DNA from 4 places in the Paenibacillus sp. FSL H8-0048 genome. Region 4 is predicted to be linked to each of the others. Evidence: riboswitches for the same ligand, from Rfam matches in the RefSeq annotation. Region 4 holds a riboswitch; each other region holds the start of a gene.
What was found. Region 4 has a riboswitch for cyclic di-GMP ahead of NSU18_RS16315 (transglutaminase-like domain-containing protein). Riboswitches for the same ligand answer to the same signal wherever they lie in the genome.
Positions count from the first base shown of each region.

Region 1: it holds a riboswitch for cyclic di-GMP, as region 4 does, so the genes downstream of both, NSU18_RS21415 (flagellar assembly protein A) here and NSU18_RS16315 (transglutaminase-like domain-containing protein) in region 4, are expected to answer to the same signal.
Region 2: it holds a riboswitch for cyclic di-GMP, as region 4 does, so the genes downstream of both, NSU18_RS17155 (choice-of-anchor A family protein) here and NSU18_RS16315 (transglutaminase-like domain-containing protein) in region 4, are expected to answer to the same signal.
Region 3: it holds a riboswitch for cyclic di-GMP, as region 4 does, so the genes downstream of both, NSU18_RS31310 (thiamine pyrophosphate-binding protein) here and NSU18_RS16315 (transglutaminase-like domain-containing protein) in region 4, are expected to answer to the same signal.

Region 1 covers NZ_JBBODF010000001.1:4,980,176-4,984,388, reverse strand. Annotated here, with positions in the region: gene NSU18_RS21430 (ABC transporter ATP-binding protein) at 1-178, opposite strand, end outside; gene NSU18_RS21425 (ABC transporter substrate-binding protein) at 193-1,206, opposite strand; gene biuH (biuret amidohydrolase) at 1,232-1,915, opposite strand; cyclic di-GMP riboswitch class I at 2,421-2,513, shown strand; gene NSU18_RS21415 (flagellar assembly protein A) at 2,594-4,213, shown strand, end outside.
Region 2 covers NZ_JBBODF010000001.1:4,046,084-4,050,296, forward strand. Annotated here, with positions in the region: gene NSU18_RS17155 (choice-of-anchor A family protein) at 1-1,790, opposite strand, end outside; cyclic di-GMP riboswitch class I at 1,872-1,964, opposite strand; gene NSU18_RS17160 (hypothetical protein) at 2,713-3,090, shown strand; gene NSU18_RS17165 (ASCH domain-containing protein) at 3,467-3,889, opposite strand.
Region 3 covers NZ_JBBODF010000001.1:7,233,124-7,237,336, forward strand. Annotated here, with positions in the region: gene NSU18_RS31305 (carboxymuconolactone decarboxylase family protein) at 1-249, opposite strand, end outside; gene NSU18_RS31310 (thiamine pyrophosphate-binding protein) at 300-1,943, opposite strand; cyclic di-GMP riboswitch class I at 2,060-2,156, opposite strand; gene NSU18_RS31315 (methyl-accepting chemotaxis protein) at 2,659-3,909, opposite strand; gene NSU18_RS31320 (helix-turn-helix transcriptional regulator) at 3,983-4,213, opposite strand, start outside.
Region 4 covers NZ_JBBODF010000001.1:3,853,201-3,857,413, reverse strand. Annotated here, with positions in the region: gene NSU18_RS16330 (glycosyltransferase family 2 protein) at 91-1,068, shown strand; gene NSU18_RS16325 (GtrA family protein) at 1,058-1,462, shown strand; gene NSU18_RS16320 (class D sortase) at 1,530-2,183, shown strand; cyclic di-GMP riboswitch class I at 2,311-2,392, shown strand; cyclic di-GMP riboswitch class I at 2,466-2,546, shown strand; gene NSU18_RS16315 (transglutaminase-like domain-containing protein) at 2,560-3,369, shown strand; rRNA gene NSU18_RS16310 (16S ribosomal RNA) at 3,740-4,213, shown strand, end outside.

The DNA.
Region 1 (4,213 bases), 1.1 Mb from region 4:
AGCCGCTTGGTCCAAGAATTGAAATGAACTCATTGCGGTATACGTCAAGGCTGACCTGATTAAGCACAGGCACGTTGCCGAAGGACAGAGAGCAATTGCGCAGGGAGAGCATCGTTTCCCGGGTACCGGGATGCTGCACGGCGGCAGCCTCCAGCTGTTCTTTGATCGCTGTTGTCATTATCAGGCCCCTCCTTATTTCAAAAACTCGTTGGTGAACAGTCCGCCTATGTCCTGTTCATTTTTCACAAAGCCCAGCTCGACCAGATTCTTCTGCAGTGTCTCCCAAGATGCCTCGTCCATCGAGCCCAGCGGGAGCTTCTCCGGATCAAGCAGCGGAATGCTGGCCTTCATCATATTGACCTCATGCTTCAAATCCAGCTTCTCGCCATACTTAAGACCGAATTCTGCCGCCTCCTCCGGATGCTTGACCGCATAATCCCAGCCCTGCATAGAGGCCTGCACGAAGCTTGCGACCATCTCCGGGTCCTTCTTAATAACAGACTCCGTGGTGAACAAGGTATCGGCATAGAAATTGATGCCATAGTCGTTTGGATCGATAATATTCACTTCCTTGCCCTGCTCCTCTACAGCCAGCACTTCATTAATGACATATCCGGGCCAAGCCTTGACCTGACCGGTTAACAGCGGACTCAGATCATATTTGACCGGCATCTCTTCGATTTGCGAAGGGTCAATGCCTGCGCTTTTCTCCATGGCACGGAAGGTCAGCTCTTCGTTGCCGCCCAGCTTGATGCCCACCTTTTGCCCGGTAAGATCCTCCATTGTCTTGATCCCCGACTCTTTGAGTGCGAACATGACGAACGGGGTTTTGCGGTAGATTGCGGACAACGCTTTGACCGGGACGCCCTTTTCTCTGGCAATGACGACCTGGTCGGCACCGGTAACCCCGAACTCCTCACTGCCGGAAGCTACCATCTGCACAGCCGGGAAATCCGAGCCCCCCGGGCGGATCTCAACATCCAGCCCCGCTTCTTTATAGAAGCCTTTTTCCACTGCGGTATAAAAGCCGGCAAACTGCGCCTGGTGAATCCATTTCAGCCGGAGCACCACCTTTTTCAGCTCGCCCGAGCCTTCCGCTCCTTGTCCTTCGGCCTTCCCGGCTTCCGTATGGTTACCGCAGGCGGTCAGGAGCAGCATTAGCGAGGTTAACAGCATCAGCGCCTTCGTTCTGGACTTGTTCCACATGGTAATTCCCCCGTTTATGAATGATTTAGTATTGCTCCAGCGCCTTCAGCACCGCTTGTGAATCACTTACACTGCCGAACACCCCGCCCTGCATTTGAACCATACTCAGTGCCGCCAGGTGATTCGCTTCATCCGTCGCTCCTGTACAATCTGCAAGAATCAGACACTCGTACCCCCGGTCATTGGCCTCCCGCATCGTGGTGTGTACACAGACATCCGTAGTAATTCCAGTCAGAATCAGATGGGTAATTCCTTTATTCTTCAAGATCAGGTCCAGGTCCGTTGCATAAAAGCTGCCTTTGCCCGGCTTGTCTATAATGTACTCTCCGGCAATAGGCGCCAGCTCCTCGATGATCTGCCAGCCGCGTTCCCCCCGTACGAGGATTCGTCCCGCCGGTCCATCGGAGCCGATCTCAGCCCCGATCTGGCGGCTTCGCCACCGCTTGTTCGCCGGCAGATCCGACAGATCCGGCTTATGCCCCTCGCGGGTATGAATCACGGTGAACCCTTCGATGTCCCGGATACGGGCCAGCAGGCGCTGAATGGGCTGAATCGCCCGCGCTGTTAATGAGAGGTCATAGCCCATTCTCTCGACGTAACCGCCCTTGCCGCAAAAATCCGTCTGCATGTCGATAATCATCAGCGCTGTCTTCGCCGGGTCCAACGCCCCGTCATAAGGCCAGATGTAAGGTGTTGCTGCAATTTGCATGGTTTATGCTCCTCTCCTGATGCCGTCATCTCTATTAACGTTATATTTGTTAACATTAATTCGCGTTTCCTTGGTATGAGTTAGATTATATTACAATGAATTTGGGATGTCTTCGGTTTTATTACGAAATAATGCATTGAATGTTTGTGTTAATTCACATAACTAACACATACATAACATATTCACTCGCAATACTGCTTATTAAAAAGGAACACTCCGGGTTTTGCTAAGCCCAGGATGTCCCAACCGTTGAATACCCACAATCCCTCTCCTATTCCCCTTCCATAAGCTGTAAGCGCTGGGAAACCAGTTTTTTTGTCGAAATAGAGCTGCATATTTCGAGTTTTTTGATAAATAGGCATAATATAGTTGAAAAATAGCTCTTTAAGTACTAGAATTAAGCTTGTTTGCAGAAGTTAATGACGCATAAGAACTATTTATGATTCTTTTTGTCGATTGCAGTCGATCACAATTCATCGCCTCTACAGGATGTATATCATTGATCTATTTCTAAAGGCAAACTCCCCGAAAGGGCAGGACGCAAAGCTATGGGCCTAAGAACGCCGGAATCCGCGTTTACGGTTGCCAGGCTGCCAATAGAGACCACTTAAGCCAGCTGTTCAGGAGGAAGATAAGACTTCCGGGCTTGATGATGTTCTTTTTCTGTACGAATTGCCATTGATCATACGAAAAAGTGAGGTTACAACCATGCCGCAGCAGGATATCGAACCAAGCCGATATGAATTCGTAGAGTCCCTGATGCTTGAACGTAAAGGTCTCCTGGATTCATTCTCTGTGGAGGGCCGAGCTTCTGACGGGACAACTGGAGATAAGAATGGAATTATCCTCGTGCAGGACAACCAGATATTCATTACTCCCCCGCTCCCCGGAGGCGCTCCCGCCCGTATTTCTGCGATCCACCCTGTTGTCCTGAAGATCAACTGGAAGACCGTTACAGAGCCAACTGAGGTGACCAAGGCAGATTATATTACCTGGGAGATCTGCGAGAAGCCGCAGTATGAAATCACCGTATCGCCTGACAAGCTCAAGGTCCACTTCACTTTATATCGTGCAGAGAAGTACGCCTGGAATCTGGTCAACTGTCCCGCCGCCTTCGAGACGGTCGTCCGTGCCCAGCCCAACCCGGCGGTGCTGCTGTCCACGCTCACCATAGAACAGATTATTTCCTCACTGGACAACCGTTTCATTCTGCAGAGCCTGAACATTTCCGCCCTGTACGCGGAGCTTACGAATCCTACATATCTTCCCGTATGTATCGCTGAAGGAAGAGCCCCGCTGCCCGGCAAGGAGGCCCGGCTGGAATTCCAGCTGCCGGAGCATACACTGGAGGGGAACAGAATGCTTGGGGGGCAGGAAGCCCCCGCTCAGAAGCCCGCGGAACCCTTGGAGTATCTCCGTTTCCCGGGAGCCCCCTTCACCTATGCAGGTGAAGTCTTCGCCCGCAAGCTGCCGCCGGAGGAAGGCATTCCCGGCCTCGGCACAGACGGAAGGGTCCTGCCCCCTCCCCCGCCGCAGGATATCTACTTCGCTGCCGGTAATCACGCCAAGCTCCTTCCCTGCGGTAATATCGTAGCCAACCGCACAGGCAGACCCCGCATCTGCGGAGGAAGCGGCAGCGTCCGGATCTGCGACTTCCCTCCGGTCTGTCTGCTGACCAGAGAGATGACTGAGCCTGCGGGCGACGTTATGTTCGCAGGCGACATTATTGTACCGGGAGATCTGGAAGGATCTGTACGGATCGAAGCCCTGGGAAATGTGTACGTCTATGGCGATATCCGCCAATCTACGATTATAGCGACCGGCAGTATTTATGTTAGCGGCCAGGTCACCGGCAGCGGCCTGTACGCCGGATATGCCGGGGTACAGCAGCATCGTCTGCACAGCCTCGCAGGACTGCTGCGTATAGAAGTGGACGGACTGCGCGAGGCGGCACGCCAGCTTGCCAAGAACGTAGAGTCCCGGCAGCAGTCGGTGAATTACGGACTGGTGGTCATGCTGCTGCTGGAGGATAAATACAACCACCTCGATAGCCTGATCCGCGATCTTGAAGCTGCCCTGAGCCGTATGAACGGAGAGTTCGGCTCAGGCACAGACCCGCTCCGGCACATGCTTGAGGTGTTCACCCACCCGGGGCAATTCACCGGATATATTACGGATAGTGTCCTAAGCAGCTTCTCCAGGCTGCTCCTCAAGCTGGGCGAAGAGATTGAACTGCTCCAGGAGGAGCATGCAGTGATTAATCTTGCCCAGTCGCAGGGCAGCCGCCTGGAGTCCGGC
Region 2 (4,213 bases), 190 kb from region 4:
GGCGTTGGTGTCGGTCCTGCCGTTGGCGTCGGTGTTGGCACTGCCGTTGGCGTTGGTGTCGGCTCTGCTGTCGGCGTCGGTGTTGGTACTGCTGTCGGCGTCGGTGTTGGTACTGCCGTTGGCGTTGGTGTCGGTACTGCTGTCGGCGTCGGTGTTGGCACTGCCGTTGGCGTCGGTGTTGGCACTGCCGTTGGCGTCGGTGTCGGTACTGCTGTTGGCGTCGGTGTTGGCACTGCCGTTGGCGTCGGTGTTGGCACTGCCGTTGGCGTTGGCGTCGGCTTCACTGTCGGCGTTGGTGTCGGCTTCACTGTTGGCGTTGGTGTCGGCTTCACGGTCGGCGTTGGCGTCGGCTTCACTGTCGGCGTTGGCGTCGGCTTCACTGTCGGCGTTGGCGTCGGCTTCACTGTCGGTGTTGGCGTCGGCTTCACGGTCGGCGTTGGCGTCGGCTTCACAGTCGGCGTTGGTGTCGGCTTCACAGTCGGCGTTGGCGTCGGCTTCACTGTTGGTGTTGGCGTCGGCTTCACAGTCGGCGTTGGTGTCGGCTTCACAGTCGGCGTTGGCGTCGGCTTCACAGTCGGCGTTGGCGTCGGCTTCACGGTCGGCGTTGGCGTCGGCTTCACGGTTGGCTTTGGAGTTGGGGTGCACAGAGGTGTAGGTGAAGGTTTTATAGTCGGTGTAGGCTTCACAGTTGGAGTCGGTGTTGGTTTTACTGTAGGTGTTGGCGTTACCGTTGGTGTCACTGTGGGTGTTGGCGTTACCGTTGGTGTTGGTGTCACTGTTGGTGTTGGTGTTACCATCGGCGTTGGTTTCACTGTGGGTGTCGGCGTTACCGTTGGTGTTGGTTTCACTGTGGGTGTTGGCGTTACCGTCGGCGTTGGTGTCACTGTGGGTGTCGGCGTTACGGTCGGCGTCGGACTCGGCGGCGGCCCCTCTCCCTCGTACATTCCAAGGTGCATCTCAACACCGCCGCTAAAAGATTTTGCAATCAGGGTCCCGTACAGCTCTGCTCCCTTATAATGAATATCCGCTCTGGGTGCGAGAATCGTCCCGTAGAAGGACGTATACTCGATATTCACCTCAGAAGCCTCGTAAAAGTTGAACAATACTTGACTGGCCCTGCCATTATTCATTGCAAAACTTGGCACATTGACTGTAGACCCGCTAATATTAATAATCAACGTTGCGTTCGGGGCAATATTGAATTGGATGTAATTCGTTTTTGCCAGAGTAGCGGCATCCAGATGAACGACATTGAAGGCATCCGGTGCATTGATTGTAAGCTGCCCATAATGATTATCGCCAATCTCATTCGTGCCGGCTAAGGCTCCATACTCTGTGGATCGGGAGATCAGCATCTGCTGCTCGGCTGCAAAATCAATCGGGCTGGCATTTTTCTTCCCGCCTTTAATGCTGACACTAGGCTCATTGGCTGTAAAGCTATTCCCAAATACCACATTTCCATAGATCTCTCCGCTGCCCGAATGTACAAAATCCTTACCGGCCACAAGTACATCCGTCGGAGCAGCATCCCTGTATGCTCTGGCTACTCCGTAGCCTCCGGTGAGGGTAATGTTCCCTGCCGCTGCCAGGCGGCCTTCAATCTGATCATTGCCTTGCACAAAATCCCCGAAAATAAAAGCATTAAAATTCCCTGCAACTCCTAAAACCGGTGTTGGCGTATACGGCACCCCTGAAGCTGCTCTAACATCCGTCCCCCATGTAAAGGCACTGGATAAAGTCAATAGGCCCGCCATAATGATGGCGGCTGTTTTACGTACTCTTTTTTTCAATAGTCCACACCTCCTAGTTACTATTCTATGAATCTGTCACGCGACTATAACAACAAAAAGACCGCCACGAAGGGTTAGCTTCACGGCGGCCGGACGACCCTAGCCTCAACTTTAGAGACAGTAGATTCCTGACTTTGCGTCCCGTTCTTTCGATACGGTTTGCGTTTGTACATGATTTCGGTATGAAATTGAGATTCGCTTATGTAAATTCATGGTTGAGTCTATGACATTTGTTACTTTTGTACTAATTTTAGTTTATCCGCTCCCCCACCCTATTGTCAATCCATTCCCAGTATATTTTTTGAAATTATTTTCGCAATGATTTCTTATTGAACCCTTGTACCATAAGGCTTAACGGGCGAGTCTCTTGTTTATCTGCTGACGAAAAAAGTCGAGAAATCAGAGAATCGGCTGTAGCCGTTTATCTCTTCTCTCTACAATTGTATCAATTTATATTATTAAAATTTGATGCATTTGTCCTATTTCATCACCCTCAGCCCAGCTCCACTCATCATCTGCTCCTGTTCAAAGCAATTTTACCTATTTATAGGCATCTCAACTGAAAAAAAGTGCCGCCCATAAGGACGACACCTGCTAATAGAATTCATATATTTTGAATAAAAATGTCGCCTAGGCAGACCCGAACAGCTGAACCCAGCCAATCATCGATACCCAGAGCGGAACACTTAGAATAATCCCGAATACCAAACCACGGCGGAGACTTCCTTCATGACTCATTGCCATTCTCCTTTGAGCTGATTTATTTTTCAATCTTTATTATTTCAATTTTAATATATAATAATTCGTTTTATTTTATTGCGAAAAAAATCACATTATTTGAGTAATTTATTAAACCCATTGATTATTTTTTGAAAAATGAGTTACAATGCGAATATACGTTCTCTTCGAGGGGTTGAGAGAGATGCATAGAGCAGAGAGTCAGGATAACCTGCTGGTCAAATCCTATATTTTGCTGCCGCTTATACTATCCGCCTTTGAGCGCGATGCTTCTGCTATATCCTCAGAGCTGCGCACGCCCGCGCCTTATCTGGAGGTGATCCAGAGGGCCGTCCATGCCGCTTCTGCCGATCTGCGGGAGATTCGTGCCGGGATGCGCGCCCGTGGTCTGAAGGTCTATGAACAGCAGCGGCTGGAGGCGGGCGTTGAAGCCAGATTCGTCTGCAGAGGTTATCACGAGCGGATGCTGCTGCTGGATGATGTGATTGCCGCCCAGGCCACTCTGCATATGCGGAGATATCTGGGTATGGAGAAGACGGAGCAGGGCGGCGGTTCGAAGTAAGGTTAACAAAAGAAGCCTGCCGCAAGCGGCAGACTTCTGCATTAAATGATCACCCGGATGCGGTTACATTAACAACGTCCAATACCCGAGCGTGCCGCATATAACCACCACAGCTACCGGGTACAGGATTCTACGGCTTACCTGATCCCTGAACGCAAGAAACAAACAAAGCATACAAAGCCATGCAATTAGAAGGCTTCCCATCTATTATGCATACGCTCCTTCCCGGCATTCCTGCCCCTCTCCAGCGGTAGACCGCCTCAGAGCACAACTATCCTTATATACTTATATAGGAAGATTCCCCGCCGAATATCCCAATTATACCAGCTGACAGCCAATCCGGAGCATTATTTCTTCAACAATGCCGTCAGAAAATTCACATTTCCTCTTCCAGCACAGGATATTCCCAGAACCCCAGACGTCCCTTGGCAGGGATGGGATGTACCAGCGGAACAACCTCCTCCAGCTTCCAGGCATACCTTCCTTCGGCATAATTGCCGAATATATATTCATTGCCGTCCGGCCAGCCTTGCTGCGCCAGCTCCGGCGTCACCTCACAGCAATCCGCAATGCGGCTGACCGCAATGATCCTGCCGGTTGGCAGATTGTCCGCAGTGTAGCCATGACGGGCCAGCAACGACTGATACGGCTCCGTCCGGCAGATCGCCTTATTCACCTGCATCCCGGCATGAATGGCTAACTCTCCCCGGTAGGCAGTCCGCCAGGTCCGGGTTTCGATTTGTTTTTCTCCCAGCGCAATTAACGTGGCCCACGGCTGGCGAATGGTCAGGCATTTCATAATGTAGCTTGCCTCCTCTGGTGATAGAATAATAGTTAAGAAGGAAGACAGATAAAATATAGGTAACAAATTAGATCAAGAGTACGGGGTATTAAAAATGAAAATTATTCAATGAGGATACCACATATAAGCTAGGTGTCAAATATAATCATGTCCAGGTTAGAAGAATTGATATTGAACTGTTTGAAGATCAAGAAAAGGGGCTGTCCCAAAAGCCATGAAGTGGCTGCTTGGGACAGCTCTTTATTTTGTAGTAGGATCAACGTGAGCACTTGGGTGAACGCTGCGCGAACGGACCGTTGTTCCAATCGCTGTGCTCTCCAG
Region 3 (4,213 bases), 3.4 Mb from region 4:
GCCAACGCGAAGTGCCATTACATAATGAACCCCTAGCTGCTCATATTGCCCCATCGTAATCAGAGACGAGATCACCGCGATCTCCTTCCAGTCAGAGCCAATCGTGGTCCGCTGAAAAATATCACCATAGGCATTGCCCATAATATACTCGGCTAATTCCGGAAAATGCTCTTTAATCGGAGCCAGGGCTTTGGCCCCGTAATCTCCTGAGAGATCAGTGAAATGTTCGAGTCCGCTGTTCTTGTTCATGCTTTTGGCCTCCTGATAGTAGGTTAGAAAAAGTAAGCGAATGCGGCTTCTTACGTAAGATCCAGCGTGCGGTGAGCCGTAGGAGGCATCTCATCACGGTCAGTCAGCAGCTCAATGACAGAGGTCTTGTTAAGTGCGATAGCCTCGCGGATTGCGGCGGCGAACTCCTCCTGCGTCTCACAGCGGAAGCCGGCTGCACCCAGCGATTCGGCGAATTTCACAGCATCCATCGGAACCTCGAAGATCGTACCGTCAATCCGGCCGGTCGTTTTCTCCATGCCCTTGAGCGCCATATCCAGCTGCATATTGTTCACCACGATGAAAATCACCGGAATATCCTTGCAAACGGCCGTGTTTATTTCAGCTCCTAGCATCATAAAACAGCCGTCACCGGTTATACAGAAGACGGTCTCCCCGGGAGAGGCTGCCTTGGCGCCGATGGCCATGCCAATTGAATTGCCCATGCAGGCAAAGTAGGCATCGAATATGAAGCTGCCGGGCCTGCGGACATTGAACCATTTCACCGCATTGAAGCCATGGCTGCCATCATCTACGAACACGCTGCTGTTGTAGGGGATTAGTTCGCTCATCGTGCTCATTACCGAAGCCAGAGATAGTCCCGCCAGCACGGGCAGCTCGTCATTGTAATCATTGGAGATAGTAATTTCATGCTTGGTGACTGTTGAGGGGTCCAGCTTCTGAAGATACAGCGCCAGGTTGTCCCTTAAGTCTCCGCCGACAGCGATGGTGGACGAGGTGAGGATTTTGCCGACAAAGGTTGGATCTACGTCGAACTGAATCAGCTGCTGCGGATGATTCTCCGGCTTCAGGTTGCAGATGGTCATGTCGCTGAGACGGGAGCCCAGAACAATGAACAGGTCGCTGTTGTTCAGCAATTCATCGCCGTGCGACGAGCCTCCAACACCGACAGGACCGTGATAGAGAGGGTGATCATAAGCTATGGCGCCTTTGCCGCCTGGAGAGGTGACTACAGGAATGTTGAAGGTTTCGGCCAACTGCACCAGTTCCTGATGCGCCCCGGAGCGGTTAACGCCTTTACCGGCAATGATCAGAGGGCGGGCGGATTGATTAATCGCCGAGATGACCCGGTCATAGTTCTGATAACTGACCAGTCCCTCGCGCTGCGGCAGAACAATCCGGCATTCCGCGAGCCGCTCTGTCTGCACCTCAAACGGAATGCAGAGATGGACCGGACCTTTCCGGTCACCGAGGGCGATGGATAGGGCATGGTTGAAAATCGTGCTGAAGTGATCGCCGCGTTCTACGAGCTTGCTGAAGAGGGTGGCCGGCCGGAACATATCCGCCAAATCAGCCAGATAGGAAGTGGAATCCTGACATTGGGGAATGCCCAGCTCCTTGATGGACTGATGGCCGGTGATGAAGAGGACGGGAAGATTATTGGCCTTGGCATGCGCTGCTGCGGTGAGCAGATTCGTTCCGCCCGGACCGGAGGTGCCGAAGGCTACCCCGAGGCTGCCGGTCTTTAGAGCGTAACCGCCGGCGGCGAAGCCGGAGCTGGATTCGTGCCGGCCGGGGATGAACTCTATGCCATAGTCGACCATTTTCAAAGCGATGGGGCAAATAGACTTGCCTATGATACCAAAAGAATGAGTGACTCCCAGATTGCGTAAAGCTTCCGCCATATAATCTGCAACTGTCTTCAGAACATCCACCCCGCATGTTGTTATTTGTATAAGTCAGCAATAGAAAACCTGTACTCAACATTGGAGCACAGGTCTGTTGCACGAATCACCATAATCAAACGCGAAACCTAAGGCGTTCACAGTTTTTCAGCAACCTGGCTGTCATGATCCCACTTCAGAAATGAGACTGTAGATCCATGGCTTTGCGTCATTCCCTTTCGGTGAATTTTGCCGGTATGCGGTTATAAATCAATCTGTGGAGAATTTTCCTTTACAATATATTCCTTGCTGCTCTTTTGTCAATAACCCCTGCGAGAAGAAACTCGGAATTTGCCGAATATTCAGGAATAAAAAGGGCTGAATATTTGGAATTTCAAACTTTTGAAAATGGTTGTCCCTGGAAGACTAAAGTCTTAAAATGCAAATGAGAATTCTGGGCTATTATTATTAATAGTAAGTACAAAGACTTATTGTAATCCTGAGTTACTGCAAAATGTTAAGAATTCACTAGATATACAGCACTTAAAGATTCGATGATAGGACTTAAGTAATGGACAGGTGAGATGTTGGCTTATAGACAAGCTAAGACAATAGAACGACTATAGTAAAGAAGTGCAAAGCATGCTTTTTACCCTTATGCACAATTTCAACAATTTGTGAATATTACATAACAATCTTAGTTTGGCCAGAGAAAAAGAGACACCACCCGCAGAAAATCCCGCAGGCGTGTCTCTTTGTACCGAAGCTAGAATTTGAAAATATGAATCGTTTTTTGCAGATTAAAGACGGCGGAGGTCATCTTCTCTGTCTCTTCAGCCACGGATTGCAGCGCGTGAATCTGTTCGTTCATTGCGGCAGATACCTCTTCGGTCCCTGCGGCGGTCTCCTGGGTGATGGCTGAGATATTCTCGATCGCGCCGGAGATCTTGAGCGCGCTCTCCAGCATAAGGTCACTCTCTGCGGAGAAGGAAGCGATCTGTTCGGTTATGTATTGGACACTATGCACAATTTGAGCAAAGATGTTAGCCGTTTCCGTTATCATTTCATTCTGTACCTGAACGACCTCTTCGTTAATGGCGATATTATCGATGGCCTGCTTGATATCCGCTTCAATGCTGCGGACCAGTCCGAACACCTCTTTGGTGGAAGCGGTGGATTCCTCGGCCAGCTTGCGGACCTCCTGGGCAACAACTGCGAACCCGCGGCCATGCTCACCTGCACGGGCAGCTTCAATGGAAGCATTGAGCGACAGCAGATTGGTCTGTTCGGCAATTTCGGTAATTGTCTTGGTTATCATCGTAATGCCGCGTGCGTTCTGTGATAGGGCTTCGATCGTATCCGCCACCTTTTGGGTAGCCTGGATGTTCTTACGCATGCCTTCGGCTTGGGTATCCACGGATTGCCGTCCCTGTTCAACCAATTCCAGCGTATGTACAGATCTTCTATTCATTTCTTTAGTGGAGTTCGTATAATTGGAGACTTTGATTTCGATATCCTTGATCGATTCGGTCATATCAGCGATATCCACCGAGATTTCGTTAGCACCCAGAGCCAGCTCATTGGAGGAGGAGGCCACCTGAGCCATTACAAATTTCAGGTTCTGATTCTTGTCTTCAATCCCGCGGCTGGCGTCCATAACCTGACGGGTAATCTGTGAGGCATCGGTGAGGATTTTTTTGAGCTTGTCAATCATGGTGTTGAACGAGCGGCTAATGTCACCCATCGAGCCATTCTCGTCGGCACGGCTGGTGAAGTCGCCTTTGGCAATCGTGTGCGTCACATTGGAGATATCCTCAAATGAAGATGTAAGCGTTCTCTCAATGAAGCGCGCAAGCGGGTAAGTCAGCGCTGCCAGGACGGCGACAAGAATAATGCCGATGAGCAGCCTGTCCATCAGTATTAGTGTGATTAAGACAGGGACAGCGAATAAAGCGGCAACCAGGTAACATCCGGTGACGATTTTTTGTTTCAATGGAAGCTTGTTCATCCAGTCCATAATGTAGAGTCCCCCTATAAATAATAATGTGTATTGTAATATTATAGGGGATACTAGTGCATTTGGTCTATTATTAAAAATCGTATAATGCTGCCGCTTCACGCAGAGCTGAAGCAACCGTATCCGCAAGCTCAGGCGGTGCCGTTACCTTGATGCCCTGACCCAGGGACAGGATGATCCGGCTCGCAGACTCCGGCGTGTTGAACTCGGCCTCGGCCCTAATCCAGCCTGGGGCCTCAGAAGGCTCCTGGTGCATCAGGGTGACGTAACGCTCCTTCTGCAGCTCTTTCATTGTGCGGTCCCT
Region 4 (4,213 bases):
GCTGTAACGAGCCGCATAGTTGTTGGAAGCTGATATTGATGAGGCACATCAAGGAAGCTGTGGCTTACAATAAATTTAGGAGGAACCCTTGTGAAGGCCAGATATAGTGTAATTGTCCCCATGTATAATGAGGAGGAAGTCATTCAGGTAACCTACGAGCGGCTCAAAAAAGTAATGGATGAGTGCGGGGATACCTATGAGCTCGTGTTCGTCAATGATGGCAGCCGGGACCGTACAGCTGAGATTATGCGCGGAATCAGTAATAGGGATGAGCATGTCAAGCTGATTGACTTCTCCCGTAACTTCGGCCACCAGGTGGCGATTACGGCGGGCATGGATTATGCTGAAGGTCAGGCTGTCGTGGTGATTGACGCAGATCTCCAGGACCCGCCGGAGGTTATCCTGCAGATGATCGCCAAGTGGAAGGAAGGCTATGAGGTAGTCTATGCCAAGCGGCTGAAGCGCCACGGAGAGACCTTTTTCAAGAAGGTGACGGCCAAAATCTTTTACCGTCTGCTCAGCAGCATGACCAGTGTGGAGATTCCCACAGATACAGGGGATTTCCGGCTGATCGACCGCAAGGTCTGCGATGTGCTGCGCGGTCTGAAGGAGAAGAACCGTTATGTACGGGGGCTGGTGAGCTGGGTCGGCTTCCGGCAGACCATGGTGGAATATGTGCGGGAAGAACGCTATGCCGGGGAGACGAAATATCCGCTCAAAAAAATGATCCGCTTTGCGCTCGACGGAATCACCTCCTTCTCGCATAAGCCGCTCAAAATCGCCTCCTATGTCGGCTTCTTCCTGTCCTTTTCCAGCTTCATCTACCTGTTCCTGGTCTTATTCCAGAAGGTCTTCACCTCCTGGACCGTGCCGGGCTGGGCGTCCATCGTCGGGGTGAACCTGTTGTTTAACGGCATTGTGCTGATGCTGCTGGGCGTCATTGGCGAATACATCGGACGGATCTATGACGAATCGAAGGATAGACCGCTCTATATCGTGCGCGAGACCAGAGGCTACCCGGATACAGAGGCTGAAGACACCCGGAAGGAAAGTGATTATGCAAGATAAGGCTTGGCGCGCAGGCATGATTCAGTTTCTGAAATTTAATGCGGTGGGCCTGCTTAACACATTCATAGATTTTGCGGTATTTACCCTGCTGCATTCCCTGGGGATGCTTAACACTCCTGCACAGATTATTTCCTACAGTGCCGGGACGGCCAACAGCTTTTTCTGGAATAAGAAGGTGACCTTTAAGGGAAGAGACAGAGGCGGGGATGGCGGCTTTGACCGGATGCAGCTGGTGAGATTTATTGTCCTGAATCTGCTGGTGCTGGGCATTTCGGTGCTGCTGATTCATCTTCTGACGGACCGGCTGGGGATACAGGTACTGCTGGCCAAGGTGCTGGTTACCTTCATTACAGTGATCATTAATTTCTTTGGAAGCCGGAAATGGGTATTCTAAAGAGACAGCATATCTTCCCGGTATTCTGAGGAGGTAGCACTTATTCTATATTGCGGAGGCGATTGTCATGCGGAAGTTATCCTATTTGATTATACTTGCCGGGGTCCTGATTATGCTCTACCCCAAAGGAAGCGAATGGTACGAGGACGCTCAGCAGCAGAAGCTGCTGGAAGAGGCCGAACAGGCTTATAGTGAAATCGTTCCTTCGGCTACCGCTCCTGCCAGCCAGGATCTGAGCAAGCCTTATGCGGAAGTCACCCAGCTGCTGGCGGAAGAGTCTGGTGCAGAAGAGCCGGTACCCACTACAGCGCCCGAGATTGAAGTTGGAGGCAAGATCACCGCCATTATTGAAATCGACAAAATCGATCTGAAGCTTCCTGTACTGGAGGGCGCCACCAAGACCAATATGAAGCATGCTGCGGCGCATATGAAGGTGACGGCTCCGATTGGCGCGGTAGGCAATGCAGCGATTGCGGCACACCGGTCAAGAACGGCAGGGCGGCTGTTCAACAGACTGGATGAGGTCGGTAAAGGGGATACCATTACTGTTATTACAAGCGGCCAGGAATACAAGTATGTTGTATATGATGTATCTATTGTAGAGCCTACCGATATTTCGGTGCTGAAGGGAAAGGATGATGATAAGATTCTGACTCTTATTACCTGTGATCCGCTTGTCAACCCGACCCACAGACTTATAATTCATGCCAAGCTGACCTGAATCTATCAAGACAAGGCGATAAAGGTCGAAAAAAACATAAAATTTTAGTATATTTGTGGTGGAATCTAGCATTTTGGGTCTTGATAATAGATAGAGGTATGGTAAAATAGAACTATCAAAAGCTAATACACGATAACGGCAAACCTATCGAAAGGTAGGGACGCAAAGCTACAGGGCCTTCCCGTCATGGATGGCAGCCAGCTACCGAATGAAGAGGCTTTTTTTGTTTGTTTTAATTCAGAATCTGTCATTATGTGGTAGTAGATTGGACAGATAAAGCTTATACGATAACGGCAAACCTATCGAAAGGTAGGGACGCAAAGCTAAAGGGCCTTCCCGTAAGAATGGCAGCCAGCTACCGAAAGGAGTTTTATCCATGAAAAAGTTTTATTTAATGCTGATTACACTTTTTGTGATCGTCACTTCCGTGCAGACAGGCACTGCTCAAGCCGCTAATGCAGATTCAGGCTGGTTAAATGTTGGACAACTTGATCAAGGGGTCATCGGGGTTTCGTACGACGTTCCTAAGGACAAGAAGATGAAGCTCATGATTACCAAGGACAATAACAGCTATACTTACAACTTATACACCTCCAAGCCGAACGAGACGTTCCCGCTGCAACAAGGTAATGGCTCTTATAAGGTTTCCGTTCTTGAGAATACTACCGGCAACAAATATAAAGTGCTATCTTCCGAGACTGTATCTCTCTCCATGAGCAATGTGAATGCCGTATATTTGAGCTCCGTACAGAATGTAAAGTGGAGTTCTTCCGATAAATCCGTTCAAAAGGCAGCCCAGCTTACAAAGGGTCTGACTACAGATGCAGACAAAGTTAAGGCTATCTACAATTACATCGTAACTAACGTGAAATATGATTACTCTCTGGCTAACAGCGTAAGCACAGATTATATTCCGAACAACGATAACACGCTTGCTACCAACAAAGGGATCTGCTACGATTACGCATCCTTGTTCGCTACTATGCTCCGCAGTGAAGGGATTCCAACCAAATTGGTTATGGGGAATACAAGCTATGTAACTTCATACCATGCCTGGAACGAAGTGTTCCTGAACGGCAAATGGGTAACGATTGATACTACAGTTGATGCAGGTCTGGGCAAGAACACAGCATCAACAGAACTGGTCAAATCAGCAAGCAAATATACTGCAGCGAAATTCTACTAAAAATAGCTGTGAACTATAGCATTACCTGAGAATAACCCGCTTAATGATTAAGCGGGTTATTTTTATTTATATAAAGGTTGCTTTTTAATAGAAGGATAGGTTATTATAAATAAGCGTTGTTGGAGCGGCAAAGGAAATGAGAGATTACTTAAATAAGTGATTTCGAAAATAAAGCTTGCATTGCTCGGAAGAACGTGATATATTATAAGAGTTGCTGGTGACGCGGTAATCGTCGCTGACAACGAGCTTGATCTTTGAAAACTGAACAACGAGTGAGTATCTGGAGATCACTTCGGTGAGATCCAAAATTAGAGAATGTAACAATTCTCGTCAGATGTTTCAAAATGAGCAATCGCTCTTTCTAAATACCAATTTGGAGAGTTTGATCCTGGCTCAGGACGAACGCTGGCGGCGTGCCTAATACATGCAAGTCGAGCGGAGTTTGAGAGGAAGCTTGCTTCCTTTCAAACTTAGCGGCGGACGGGTGAGTAACACGTAGGCAACCTGCCCTCAAGCCTGGGATAACTACCGGAAACGGTAGCTAATACCGGATAATTTCTTTCTTCTCCTGAGGAGAGAATGAAAGGCGGAGCAATCTGCTGCTTGGGGATGGGCCTGCGGCGCATTAGCTAGTTGGTGGGGTAACGGCCCACCAAGGCGACGATGCGTAGCCGACCTGAGAGGGTGAACGGCCACACTGGGACTGAGACACGGCCCAGACTCCTACGGGAGGCAGCAGTAGGGAATCTTCCGCAATGGGCGCAAGCCTGACGGAGCAACGCCGCGTGAGTGATGAAGGTTTTCGGATCGTAAAGCTCTGTTGCCAGGGAAGAACGTCCGGTAG